Regions from separate parts of the Agrobacterium sp. 20P9.1.2 genome, predicted to be linked through region 3. Evidence: predicted binding sites of a transcription regulator. Region 3 holds the regulator's gene; each other region holds the start of a gene.

Region 1 (4,089 bases), on a different contig from region 3:
CGATGCGGTGACATTTTTGAGGTTGTTGCCGCGAGCGCCTACGACCTTGATCTCTTTGCCCTTCTTCGGCTTGCGGCGTTCTGCAGGAACGGCCACGCCCAACTCGCCGGACAGATATTTGCCGGTAAGAGACTTTGGGTTGGCCATGACTTCCTGCGGCGTGCCCTCGGCAATGACTTCGCCGCCATGAATACCGGCGGCAGGGCCGATATCGACAACATAATCCGCCGTCAGAATGGCATCTTCGTCATGCTCGACCACGATCACGGTGTTACCAATATCGCGCAGATGCTTGAGCGTATCCAGAAGGCGCGCATTATCGCGCTGGTGCAGGCCGATGGAGGGTTCGTCCAGAACGTATAGAACGCCTGTCAGGCCCGAGCCGATCTGCGAGGCAAGGCGAATACGCTGGCTCTCGCCACCGGACAGGGTACCTGAATTGCGAGACAGGCTGAGATAATCCAGCCCGACATCATTCAGGAACCGAAGGCGCTCACGGATTTCCTTCAAGATACGGACGGCAATTTCATTCTGCTTGGCGTTCAGGGATTCCGGCAGGACTTCGAACCAGTCGCGCGCGACCTTGATCGACATCTCGGTGACCTGGCCGATATGCTTCTTGTTGATTTTCACCGCCAGCGCTTCAGGCTTCAGGCGATAACCGGCGCAGGCCGGGCAAGGGGCAGCCGACATATAGCGCTCGATTTCCTCGCGCGCCCAGGCACTGTCGGTTTCCTTCCAGCGGCGCTCGAGGTTGGGAACGATGCCTTCGAAATTCTTGACCGTTTTGTAGGAGCGAGCGCCATCCTGATACTGGAACTCGATTTTCTCATCGGTTCCATTCAGGATCGCCTTCTTGGCCGCATCCGTCAGCTCGTTCCAACGGCTGGAAAGCTTGAAGCCGAAGGCTTTACCAAGCGCTTCCAACGTCTGGTTATAATAAGGCGAAGAGGACTTGGCCCAGGGTGCAACAGCACCATCTTTCAGCGTGCGCGCAGGCTCGGGCACGATGAGTGCGACATCGACCTTTTGCTGAGAGCCGAGGCCATCGCAGGTCGGGCAGGCACCGAAGGGATTGTTGAAGGAAAACAGGCGCGGTTCGATCTCGGAGATCGTGAAACCCGATACGGGGCAGGCGAATTTTTCCGAGAACAGCACCCGCTCATGGGTTTCGTTGAGCGACTTGTTGGCAGATCCACCTGCGGATGTTTCCTCCGGCGGCAGGGGCTTGTCGGCAAATTCCGCGACTGCCAGACCGTCTGCAAGTTTCAAACAGGTCTCGAGACTGTCTGCCAGACGTGCGGCCATATCCGGGCGCACCACGGCGCGGTCCACGACGACGTCGATGTCGTGCTTGTATTTCTTGTCCAGCGCCGGGACGTCGGCAATCTCGTAGAACTGCCCGTCCACCTTCACGCGCTGGAAGCCCTTCTTCATCAGATCGGCAAGCTCTTTTTTATACTCGCCCTTACGACCCCTGATCATCGGCGCGAGAATATAAAGCCGCGTTCCTTCCTCGAAGGCGAGGATACGGTCCACCATCTGGCTGATCGTTTGGCTTTCGATCGGCAGGCCGGTCGCCGGCGAATAGGGAACACCGACGCGCGCAAACAGCAGGCGCATATAGTCATAGATTTCCGTGACAGTACCGACCGTCGAGCGCGGATTGCGCGAGGTCGTCTTCTGTTCAATGGAAATGGCGGGCGACAGACCTTCGATCTGGTCCACATCCGGCTTCTGCATCATCTCCAGAAACTGGCGCGCATAGGCCGACAGGCTCTCGACATAGCGCCGCTGCCCTTCCGCATAGATCGTATCGAAGGCAAGCGAGGATTTGCCGGAACCCGACAGCCCGGTCATGACGATCAGCTTGTTGCGTGGCAAATCCAGATCGATGCCTTTGAGATTATGCTCGCGGGCACCACGGATCGAAATCGTCTTCAATTCACTCATGAGATCGCTCGGAAATACTCGTTGGGAGGCGTTGGCTCTTATGTAATGACGCAGATCGGTGTGTCGAGGTATATTAGGTAATTCATGTCGGCTTTTCGCAGCGCTTGACTCATTGGTGCAGCTTTAATAGAACAAAAGATGAACGATTGGCAAGTGGACGCGTGATGAAAGAACATTCCTTGTGGATTGTCGTTCCATCTGCTGCCCATGGTGTCGAACGATGGTCTATGGTGGCCTCAGATTTTGAACAGGATATATGCTGGCCATGAAGGCCGGTGGACAGGATGAGAAGATGGCTGGCAGCGTAAACAAGGTAATTTTGCTCGGAAACGTCGGTGCAGATCCGGAAATTCGCCGCACGCAGGATGGTCGCCCCATTGCCAACCTGCGTATCGCCACCTCCGAAAGCTGGCGCGACCGCAATTCCGGTGAGCGAAAAGAAAAGACCGAATGGCACTCTGTCGTTGTCTTCAACGAAGGTCTTTGCAAGGTCATCGAGCAATACGTCAAAAAGGGCGCGAAGCTCTATATCGAGGGCGCGCTTCAGACCCGCAAATGGCAGGACCAGACCGGCGCCGACCGTTATTCCACGGAAATCGTACTGCAGGGCTTCAACTCCACGCTGACCATGCTCGATGGCCGCGGTGAAGGCGGTGGTGGCGGCGCAAGCCGTGGCGGAGACGATTTCGGCGGCTCTTCCTATGGCGGCGGCGGTGGAAATTATGGTGGCGGCAACGACCAGCCATCGTCTTCTCGCGGCGGCGCTTCCCGTGGCGGCCAGCCTGCGGGCAACTTCTCCAATGATATGGATGACGACATTCCGTTTTGATTTTTAAATTTCAATTTGGGGCAAGCATGACAGAGACAGCAACATCCAGCAGTCAACCCGCCACATGGCGCATCGTACTTGCCTTCATATTGGATTTCTTTACGGCTTTCTGGGTCTTTGGTTTTCTGGTCGCGACCGTCTTCGGTGGGCGGACAGAAGACGGTTTTCAGCTTAATGGTATGCCAGCCCTTCTGTCCTTCGCCCTGATGGTCGCCTATTTCGTGGTCTTTAATAAGTTTCTCGGCGGCACCATCTGGAAGCGGATTTTGAAGGCGAAGCGGTAAGACTGGCCCCATCGAGACGATCTGCGGCAGGTGATGCTCGTCGCTGCCTCCTTGCAAGTGCTCACATGTTTCGATGTTGGCGTAGGAAGACCGGCGGTCAGTCATTGTTCTAGCGTGAGGATTATCCCAAGCGCGATCTTTCCTCAGTCTGTGTTTTCGGCCTTGTCCGCCAGCATGCCCACCATCACATCCGATTGTGAAATGATGCCAGCGAGCTTGTTGTTGTCATCGACGACCGGCAGGTAATGCAGGCCCTGCTCTGCCAGAATGATGATTGCATCTTCTATCGGCGTCTTGGGTGACACGGTCTTGACCGGCGATGTCATGATATCCTTGACAGTACCGTTCGGCGCGCTGCGTCCCGAAAATATCAGTCTTATGCGCTGAAGGAGGCCGATGGTGGGACGGCCACTGGTCCAGCTTGCCTTGTCGAGAAAATCCGTTTGGGTGACGATGCCAACGACCTCCGCGCTGTCGTTCGTGACTGGCAATGCCTTGAAATGGTGGTTGCGCATAAGCGCATGTGCGGTTTTCAGGGCATCGTCCGGGGCGACGCCCACCACGTCGCGGGACATGATACTGGCGCAATCCAGATGGGTGGCGCGGCGGCGGTAGGAGCGCAGTTCCGTGCGGCGCAGAATGGTTTCGAGATCGTCGCGGTCGATATCCAGCACCTGATCGAAGTCTTTCAGAACATCATCGAGATCGGCGGATGAAAAACCGATGCGCTGGATGGGGTCAGGATCTTTCGTGCCGTGACTGGCGGGCTGCGGGCGCATGGCGTGCGGATAGCGGCGGCCGGAGAGATTGTTGAAGATGATCGCCACAGCCAAAAGCGCGATGGAGTTGCCAGCCACCGGCCAGAGCACGAAGCCATAACCGAGATTATGGATCGCCGACCCACCCAGAACCGCGGTCAGCGCCACCGCACCGCTTGGCGGATGCAGACATCGCAGCGCCATCATAGCGGCTATGGCGATGCTGATGGCGAGCGCCGCAGCGATGAAGGGATTGGCAACCAGA
Region 2 (4,089 bases), on a different contig from region 3:
CGCCAGCGCCTGATTGGCACCCTTGCCACCGGCTGCGGTCGAAAATGTCTTGCCAGTCACCGTCTCGCCCGGCTTTGGCAGGCGGTCGGAAATGGCAACGAGGTCCATGTTGATGGAGCCGAAAACTGTGATCATGCGGGTCATTCCATAAGGGACGAAAAAGAAGGCGACTTTGCCGAGTGGATCACTCGTCGTCAACCACCCTAAGCTTGGCAGCACCGGCGCGCACATCCGCGATGCGCCGCAATTGCTCGGCTTCCAGATGGGCGATTTCCTTTTGCGATGGCGCGAAATCAAGGCTTTCGATCTTGATACCGCGCGCCAGCACCTTGTCGGACGAGGTCAGCATCATGTCCACATCCTTCTGAACCAGCCCGAAATGCGCCTGCAATTTGCGGGTTCGCTCGTCCAGACGCCGCACATCATCCATCAGCATCGCGACCTCGCCTTGAATGAGATGCGCCTGTTCGCGCATGCGCTGGTCTTTCAGCACCGACTGGATGACCTGCACCGAAAGCATCAGCAACGATGGCGAGACGATGACGACGCGCGAGCGGTGGGCGCGCTGCACTAGATTTTCGAAATGCTGGTGGATATCGGCAAAGATCGATTCCGAGGGAACGAAGATAAAGGCCGTATCCTGCGTTTCGCCTGAAATGAGATATTTGTCGGCCACATCGCGAATATGCACTTCCATATCGCGGCGAAACTGCTGGGTAGCGGCGCGTTTTCCTTCGGCCCCCTCTTCCGCCTTTAGCGCATTCCATGCTTCCAGCGGAAACTTCGCGTCGATGACCAGTGGTGGCGCATTGTTCGGCATCTTGATCATGCAATCAGGCCGGAAACCGTTGGAAAGCGTCGGCTGCAAACTGTAGGCACCGGAGGGCAGGGCGTCGGCAATCAGTGCTTCCATGCGCGCCTGTCCGAAGGCACCACGGGTCTGCTTGTTATTGAGGATGGCCTGTAGGCCGATGACGTCCTTGGCCAGATCCTGAATATTGCCCTGCGCCGCATCGATGACAGCCAAGCGCTCCTGCAACTTGCTGAGATTTTCGTGGGTTGAGCGGGTCTGCTCCGTCAGCGTCGTGCCGATGCGCTGCGACATGCCGTCGAGCCTGTCGTTCAGCGTCTGGCTCATCTCGTTCTGGCGGGCGCTGAGGCTTTCCGTCATGGCGGCGATGCGGCCATGCAGTTCCGATTGGGTTCTGAGAAGCTCGGTGATTTCATCGCGCGATTGATCGGCAACAGGCGGTCTGCGCCAGACGAAGGCGGCGGCCACCAGACAGCCTGCGACGATGATGCCGAGCAAAGCGCCGACCGATATGTACAGGTCGCCGAGACTGAAAGCTGTCGTACCAAGGGCAGTGAGATCGATGTTCATGCGCAAATCTACCAGATTTCTCGTGATTCGTAAGATCAAACCAAGAACATTTCTGGGGCCTAATTGAGTCCTATGGATCGCTGAAACAGACCTTATTCCGGGCCTTTATTTTTTGTTTCCTCGAAAGATGAGATGCGTTATGGGAAGCCATGACCATCAAACCGCTTATTATTTTGCCTGATCCGTTGTTGCGCCAGCAATCCAAGCCTATCGAACAGGTGGATGCCGAGATCGTGCGTCTTGCCGATGATATGCTGGAAACCATGTATGATGCGCCGGGCATCGGCCTTGCCGCCATCCAGATCGGCGTGCCGCGCCGCATGCTGGTCATCGATATCTCGCGCGAAGATGAAGACCGCAAGCCGGTCGTTTTCATCAACCCGGAAATCCTCAAAGTGTCGGACGATGTTTCGACCTATGAGGAGGGCTGTCTGTCCATTCCGGATTATTATGCCGAGGTGGAACGTCCTGCGGCACTGACGGTTGGTTATATCGACCGCGATGGCAAAAAGCAGACGGTGGAAGCCGATGGCCTTCTGGCCACCTGCCTGCAACATGAAATCGACCATCTGAACGGTGTTCTGTTCATCGACCACATTTCCCGCCTGAAACGGGATATGGTCATCAAGAAATTCACCAAGGCGGCCCGCGCAAAGGTCTGATTTTCTTGACCTGCGGGTCAGCATATCAGGTCTTTGAGGGCAGGGGGCGAGCATGGCACTGCGCATTATTTTCATGGGAACACCGGAATTTTCCGTTCCCACTCTGCGCGCGCTGGTCGATGCGGGCCATCAGATCGCCGCTGTCTATACGCAGCCGCCACGGCCCGGTGGCCGTCGCGGGCTCGATCTCCAGAAATCTCCTGTGCATCAGGCCGCTGAACTGCTCGGCATTCCCGTTTTGACGCCACTGAATTTCAAGGCGGAAGAAGACAGGGCGGAATTCAATGCGTTCAATGCTGACGTGGCCGTCGTCGTCGCTTATGGCCTGCTGCTGCCCGAGTCCATTTTGAACGGCACGGACCTTGGCTGCTACAACGGCCATGCCTCGCTGCTTCCGCGCTGGCGCGGTGCGGCCCCTATTCAGCGCGCGATTATGGCTGGTGATACAGAAACCGGCATGATGGTGATGCAGATGGAAAAGGGGCTGGATACTGGCCCCGTCGCGCTGACGGCAAAGGTTGCCATCGGTCCGAACATGACCGCTGGCGAATTGCATGACAGCTTAATGCTGGCGGGTGCGCGGCTGATGCGCGAGGCGATGCTGAAGCTGGAAGATCGCGATCTGCCGCTGACACCACAGTCGGACGAGGGCGTTCTCTACGCCGCCAAGATCGACAAGGCCGAGACCCGCATCAATTTCTTCCGGTCCAGCCAGGATGTGCACAATCACATTCGCGGCCTCTCGCCTTTCCCCGGCGCTTGGTTCGAAATGGACATCGGCGGCAAGGGCGAGCGCGTGAAGGTTCTGGAAACGGAACTGGCAAGCGGCATGGGCGAGGCGGGCTCCGTTCTGGACGATGCCCTGACGATTGCCTGCGGTAGTGGGGCGGTGCGGCTGGTACGCCTGCAAAAAGCGGGGGGCAAGCCGATGCTGGCCGCAGACTTCCTGCGCGGCACGCCCGTTGCTGTCGGTACGAGGCTCGGCTGATGCCACGCTTCCGCATGACCGTCGAATATGACGGTTCCCCCTATTTCGGCTGGCAGCGGCAGACCAATGGTCCATCCGTGCAAGGCGCGCTGGAAGCAGCCGTGCTGTCGTTGACCACAGAAACGGTCAGTTTTCGTGGCGCAGGCCGCACCGACTCCGGCGTTCACGCCAAGGGGCAGGTCGTGCATGTCGATCTCACCCGCCCCTGGGAGCCCTACAAGCTGCGAAATGCGCTGAATGCGCATCTGGCTATGGCGGGAGAGGCGGTTTCGGTTCTCGATGTCGAAGCTGTCACCGAGGACTTCGATGCCCGTTTCTCAGCGCTGCGCCGCCACTATCTCTACCGCATCATCTGCCGCAAATCCCGGCTGGCGCTGGAACACAAGCGGGCCTGGTGGGTGTCGAAAGACCTCGACCACGAGGCCATGCATGCGGCAGCCCAGATGCTGGTCGGTCGGCATGATTTCACCACTTTCCGCTCCGTGCACTGCCAGGCCAACAGCCCGATCAGAACGCTCGACCGGCTGGATGTGACGCGCGATGGGGACCTGATCGAGATCCGCGCCACCGCGCAGAGCTTTCTGCACAACCAGATCCGCTCCTTTGCCGGCACGCTGAAGCTGGCCGGTGATGGCGGTATGACGGTTGATGATGTGAAGGCAGCGCTGGAGGCGCGTGACCGCAAGGCCTGCGGCCCGGTCGCCCCGCCTGATGGCCTCTATTTCATGCAGGTCGATTATCCCGATGTGATACCGCCGCGCCTGCCCAGAACGGAGACGAACAATGACGGTGACGATCTATCATAACCCAGCCTGCGGCACCTCGCGCAACACGCTGGCCATGATCCGCCAATCGGGCGAAGAACCCGTTATCATCGAATATCTGAAGACGCCGCCATCGCGCGCCGAGATCGTATCTCTTGCGCAAGAGATCGGCGTGCCGCTGCGCGGTCTGCTGCGGGAAAAAGGCACGCCCTATGTGGAGCTTGGCCTTTCGGACGAGAGCTTGAGCGACGATGCCTTGCTGGATGCCATCGAAGCGCATCCGATCCTCCTGAA
Region 3 (4,089 bases):
CAACCTCGCTAGGTTGAATGCGAAGGCCGACATTCATCGGATGTTCGTTGCGCAATGTCTGAAAGCCGGAGTGCATTTCAGCCGCCGCAGAACGCGACCATGCTCGTGCCTTTGCCTCACCAGCCCAAACGCCACCGTGACGTTCCGCCAGATATTCGATGATCGATAGCGAATCCCATACGGTCAGGTCGTTCTCCACAAGGCAGGGCACCTTGGCCGTCGGAGAAAAAGTTGCGAAATCCTCGGCCGAATTACCGAAGGGCGTCAGCTTTTCGCTGAATGCAATATCGAGTGTCCGCATCAACACCCATGGCCGCAGGGACCAGGAGGAATAGTTCTTGTTGGCAATATAAAGCTCGTACATCTCATATCCCTCGGTTGCAGCACCGTGTTAGCGCGGGAAATTTCGTCGATACAGATGGTTTGCGCGATGGTGGTCTTCAAATTATTTGATGTTTTAGTCGTGTGCCCATGTGGTGACATTAGAAACAGAGGGATCGCAGTCTGAAGCTTCCATTCCGCAACTCAAACTCAGGCAGCGCTTCATACAAAACGTCATCCTAAAAATCATTCATAGACACTCACAAAAACGAGTGATTCGAAAATAGTAAGCCGACTAACCACTTTTGGATATCTGCGCTTACTGTGAGCGCAAATTTCCCCCTGACATGCATGTAATGTGCACTTGTTCGTCATTCGGACCAACGTGCAACTTTGGCTCTAAGACCTCGCGACGTGCCAATCAAAACCAAAAATATTGCGCGCGGGCAGACCTAAAAATCCACCCGCGAAGCTATAGGCAGGAGCAGTTAATGATAGCGGCGGATCAGGCCGACCAGCTTGCCCTGGATCTTCACCCGGTCCGGTCCGAAGATGCGGGTCTCGTATGCAGGGTTTGCGGCTTCGAGCGCGATAGAGGCACCCTTGCGGCGGAAACGCTTCAGTGTTGCTTCTTCGTCATCCACCAGTGCAACGACGATATCGCCCGGATTTGCGGTACTTCCGTCACGAATAATGACCGTATCGCCATCGAAAATACCGGCTTCGATCATCGAATCGCCTTTGACCTCAAGCGCGTAATGCTCGCCCGAACCGATCATATCCATCGGCACCACCACATCATGGGTGTTGTTCTGGATCGCCGAAATCGGCACACCTGCTGCGATTCGACCCATGACGGGGACGCTGACGGAGTTGACGTCGCGGCTGTTCGAGGGGGCAGGTGCGGGCGGTGGCTCCACAGCCTTCAGCTTGCCAAGGCTGCCTTCGATGACGCTTGGTGAAAAGCCGCGTTGGGGCTTGTTGGCGGGCGAATAGGACTCGGGAAGCTTGATGACTTCAAGTGCGCGCGCCCTGTTCGGTAGCCGGCGAATAAACCCGCGCTCCTCAAGCGCTGTAATCAACCGGTGAATGCCGGATTTGGAGGCAAGATCGAGTGCATCCTTCATTTCATCGAAGGATGGCGGCACGCCAGACTCTTTCATTCTTTCATGAATGAACAGAAGCAATTCCTGCTGTTTGCGCGTGAGCATGAAGAAACACCCTTGGAAATTCGAGGCGAAGATTCGCGAAACAAATACAGAACGAACACTATCTGTTCCATATGTGTTCTGCAATCCCTTAAAATTCCGTGAAATTCATTTAAGCATCTGTTGATGAGCGAAATCAGCATCATCGACGCGTCTCATGCGGTCGTAGTGCAGTGACTCGCGGGCATCTTGCTGATAAGTGCGAGGCCAGTACGAGATTTAAGGGTAACTCACCGGCGTTTGCCTCTAAAAGATGCCCTGCTGATTCCGAGGATAGATGATGAGTGTGACGAACAATCTGAAAGTCGTGGTGGGGCAGGGCTCCAAGGCGGTTTCCTTCTCCAACACCGAACGTTTCTCGCTGATTGCCGGGCCGTGCCAGATGGAGAGCCGCGACCATGCCTTCATGATTGCCGAGACCATGGCGGAGCTGTGCGGCAAGCTGGGTATCGGTCTTGTCTACAAGTCGTCTTTCGATAAGGCCAACCGCACGTCCCTGTCGGGCCAACGCGGCATTGGCATCGATAAGGCGCTGGAGATTTTTGCTGAACTCAAGGAGCAGTTCGGATTTCCGGTGCTGACGGATATTCACACGGAAGAGCAGTGCGCAATCATGTCACCGGTTGTCGACATCCTGCAAATCCCGGCGTTTCTCAGCCGACAGACCGACCTACTGGTGGCGGCGGCCAAGACCGGCCGGGTCGTCAATGTGAAGAAGGGTCAGTTCCTGGCGCCTTGGGACATGAAGAATGTTCTGGCCAAGCTGAACGATAGTGGCAACCCGAATGTGCTGCTGTGCGAACGCGGCGCGTCCTTCGGCTACAATACGCTCGTTTCCGACATGCGCTCGCTGCCCATCATGGCATCGCTTGGTGCGCCGGTTGTATTTGACGCGACTCACTCCGTGCAGCAGCCGGGCGGGCAGGGTGGTTCGACCGGCGGTCAGCGGGAGTTTGTGGAGACGCTGGCCCGTGCAGCTATTGCGGTTGGCGTTGCCGGTCTGTTCGTGGAAACGCATGAAGACCCTGATAACGCTCCCTCGGACGGACCCAATATGGTCCACCTGAAGGATATGCCGAAGCTTCTGGAAAAGCTGCTGGCTTTCGACAATATCGCGAAAGCTGCGTGACCGCTTTTGGCCTCAATCGATTTTTATGAAAAGACGGCGTCCAGAGATGGGCGCCGTCATTGTAATTTCTTGCGCGTCGTCTACAGCGACGGAGGAAGTTCACATCGAGTCGCTATTCCGTCGCCCTGTTTATCGCGCTGCTCATCCGAAAAGCGCTTCACAGTTTTCGGGATGCACTCTAAGACAGGCAACTGAAAATCCTGTTCCAGTCCCAAGGGAGAGATCATGACAGCCATTACCGATATCATCGCACGCGAAATCCTCGACAGCCGTGGAAACCCCACCGTTGAAGTCGATGTCTACCTGGAAGACGGTTCTTTCGGTCGTGCGGCAGTTCCATCGGGCGCATCGACAGGCGCGCATGAAGCCGTAGAACTGCGTGATGGTGGCAAGCGCTATCTCGGTAAGGGCGTGGAAAAGGCCGTTGAAGCCGTTAACACGGAAATCTTCGATGCGCTGGGCGGTTTCGATGCCGAAAGCCAGATCCACATCGACCAGACGCTGATCGCGCTCGATGGCACGCCGAACAAGTCGCGCCTCGGTGCCAACGCCATTCTCGGTGTTTCCCTGGCGGTTGCCAAGGCTGCTGCCGAAACCACAGGTTTGCCGCTTTACCGTTATGTTGGCGGCCCCAACGCGCATCTGCTGCCCGTGCCGATGATGAACATCATCAATGGCGGCGCACATGCCGACAACCCGATCGATTTCCAGGAATTCATGATCATGCCGGTCGGTGCGGAAAGCATCCGTGATGCCGTGCGGATCGGCGCGGAAATCTTCCACGTTCTGAAAAAGGAACTGGCAGCACAGGGCCACAACACCAATGTCGGCGACGAAGGCGGTTTTGCTCCGGGCCTGAAGAGCGCGCCGGAAGCACTCGATTTCATCATGAAGTCTGTCGAAAAGGCTGGCTACAAGCCGGGTGATGATGTTGCGCTCGCTCTCGACTGCGCATCCACCGAGTTCTTCAAGAACGGCAAGTACGAGATGGAAGGCGAAGGCCGCACGCTGGAGCCTGAAGCCATGGCTGACTACCTTGCCGAACTGGCCGGCAAATACCCGATCATCTCCATTGAAGACGGTATGGCAGAAGACGATTGGGACGGCTGGAAGTACCTGACCGACAAGATTGGCTCCAAGGTTCAGCTCGTCGGCGACGATCTTTTCGTCACCAACTCCGCACGCCTTCGCGATGGTATCAAGATGGGCGTTGCCAACTCCATCCTCGTCAAGGTCAACCAGATTGGTTCGCTGACGGAAACGCTTGATGCCGTTGAGACAGCGCACAAGGCGCGCTACACCGCCGTCATGTCGCACCGCTCCGGTGAAACCGAAGATTCTACCATCGCCGATTTGGCAGTTGCGACCAACTGCGGACAGATCAAGACCGGCTCGCTGTCGCGCTCTGACCGTCTGGCCAAGTACAACCAG

The links. The regulator LexA, encoded in region 3, represses DNA repair genes until DNA is damaged. The targets are predictions, from matches to a motif close to TGTTCNNNNTGTGTTCNG.
Region 1: a site for LexA is predicted at 2,081-2,098, ahead of uvrA (excinuclease ABC subunit UvrA). Genes of this name have one in related genera too.
Region 2: a site for LexA is predicted at 1,413-1,430, ahead of AC27VJ_RS00650 (DNA recombination protein RmuC). Genes of this name have one in related genera too.

The regions. Positions count from the first base shown of each region.
Region 1 covers NZ_JBYOKI010000007.1:23,856-27,944, reverse strand. Annotated here, with positions in the region: gene uvrA (excinuclease ABC subunit UvrA) at 1-1,953, opposite strand, end outside; gene AC27VJ_RS18555 (single-stranded DNA-binding protein) at 2,246-2,782, shown strand; gene AC27VJ_RS18550 (hypothetical protein) at 2,809-3,066, shown strand; gene AC27VJ_RS18545 (HPP family protein) at 3,210-4,089, opposite strand, start outside.
Region 2 covers NZ_JBYOKI010000001.1:141,192-145,280, forward strand. Annotated here, with positions in the region: gene AC27VJ_RS00645 (ribokinase) at 1-135, opposite strand, end outside; gene AC27VJ_RS00650 (DNA recombination protein RmuC) at 185-1,381, opposite strand; gene def (peptide deformylase) at 1,531-2,043, shown strand; gene fmt (methionyl-tRNA formyltransferase) at 2,096-3,031, shown strand; gene truA (tRNA pseudouridine(38-40) synthase TruA) at 3,031-3,837, shown strand; gene arsC (arsenate reductase (glutaredoxin)) at 3,815-4,089, shown strand, end outside.
Region 3 covers NZ_JBYOKI010000003.1:173,592-177,680, reverse strand. Annotated here, with positions in the region: gene AC27VJ_RS10245 (glutathione S-transferase family protein) at 1-364, opposite strand, end outside; gene lexA (transcriptional repressor LexA) at 810-1,532, opposite strand; gene kdsA (3-deoxy-8-phosphooctulonate synthase) at 1,810-2,658, shown strand; gene eno (phosphopyruvate hydratase) at 2,884-4,089, shown strand, end outside.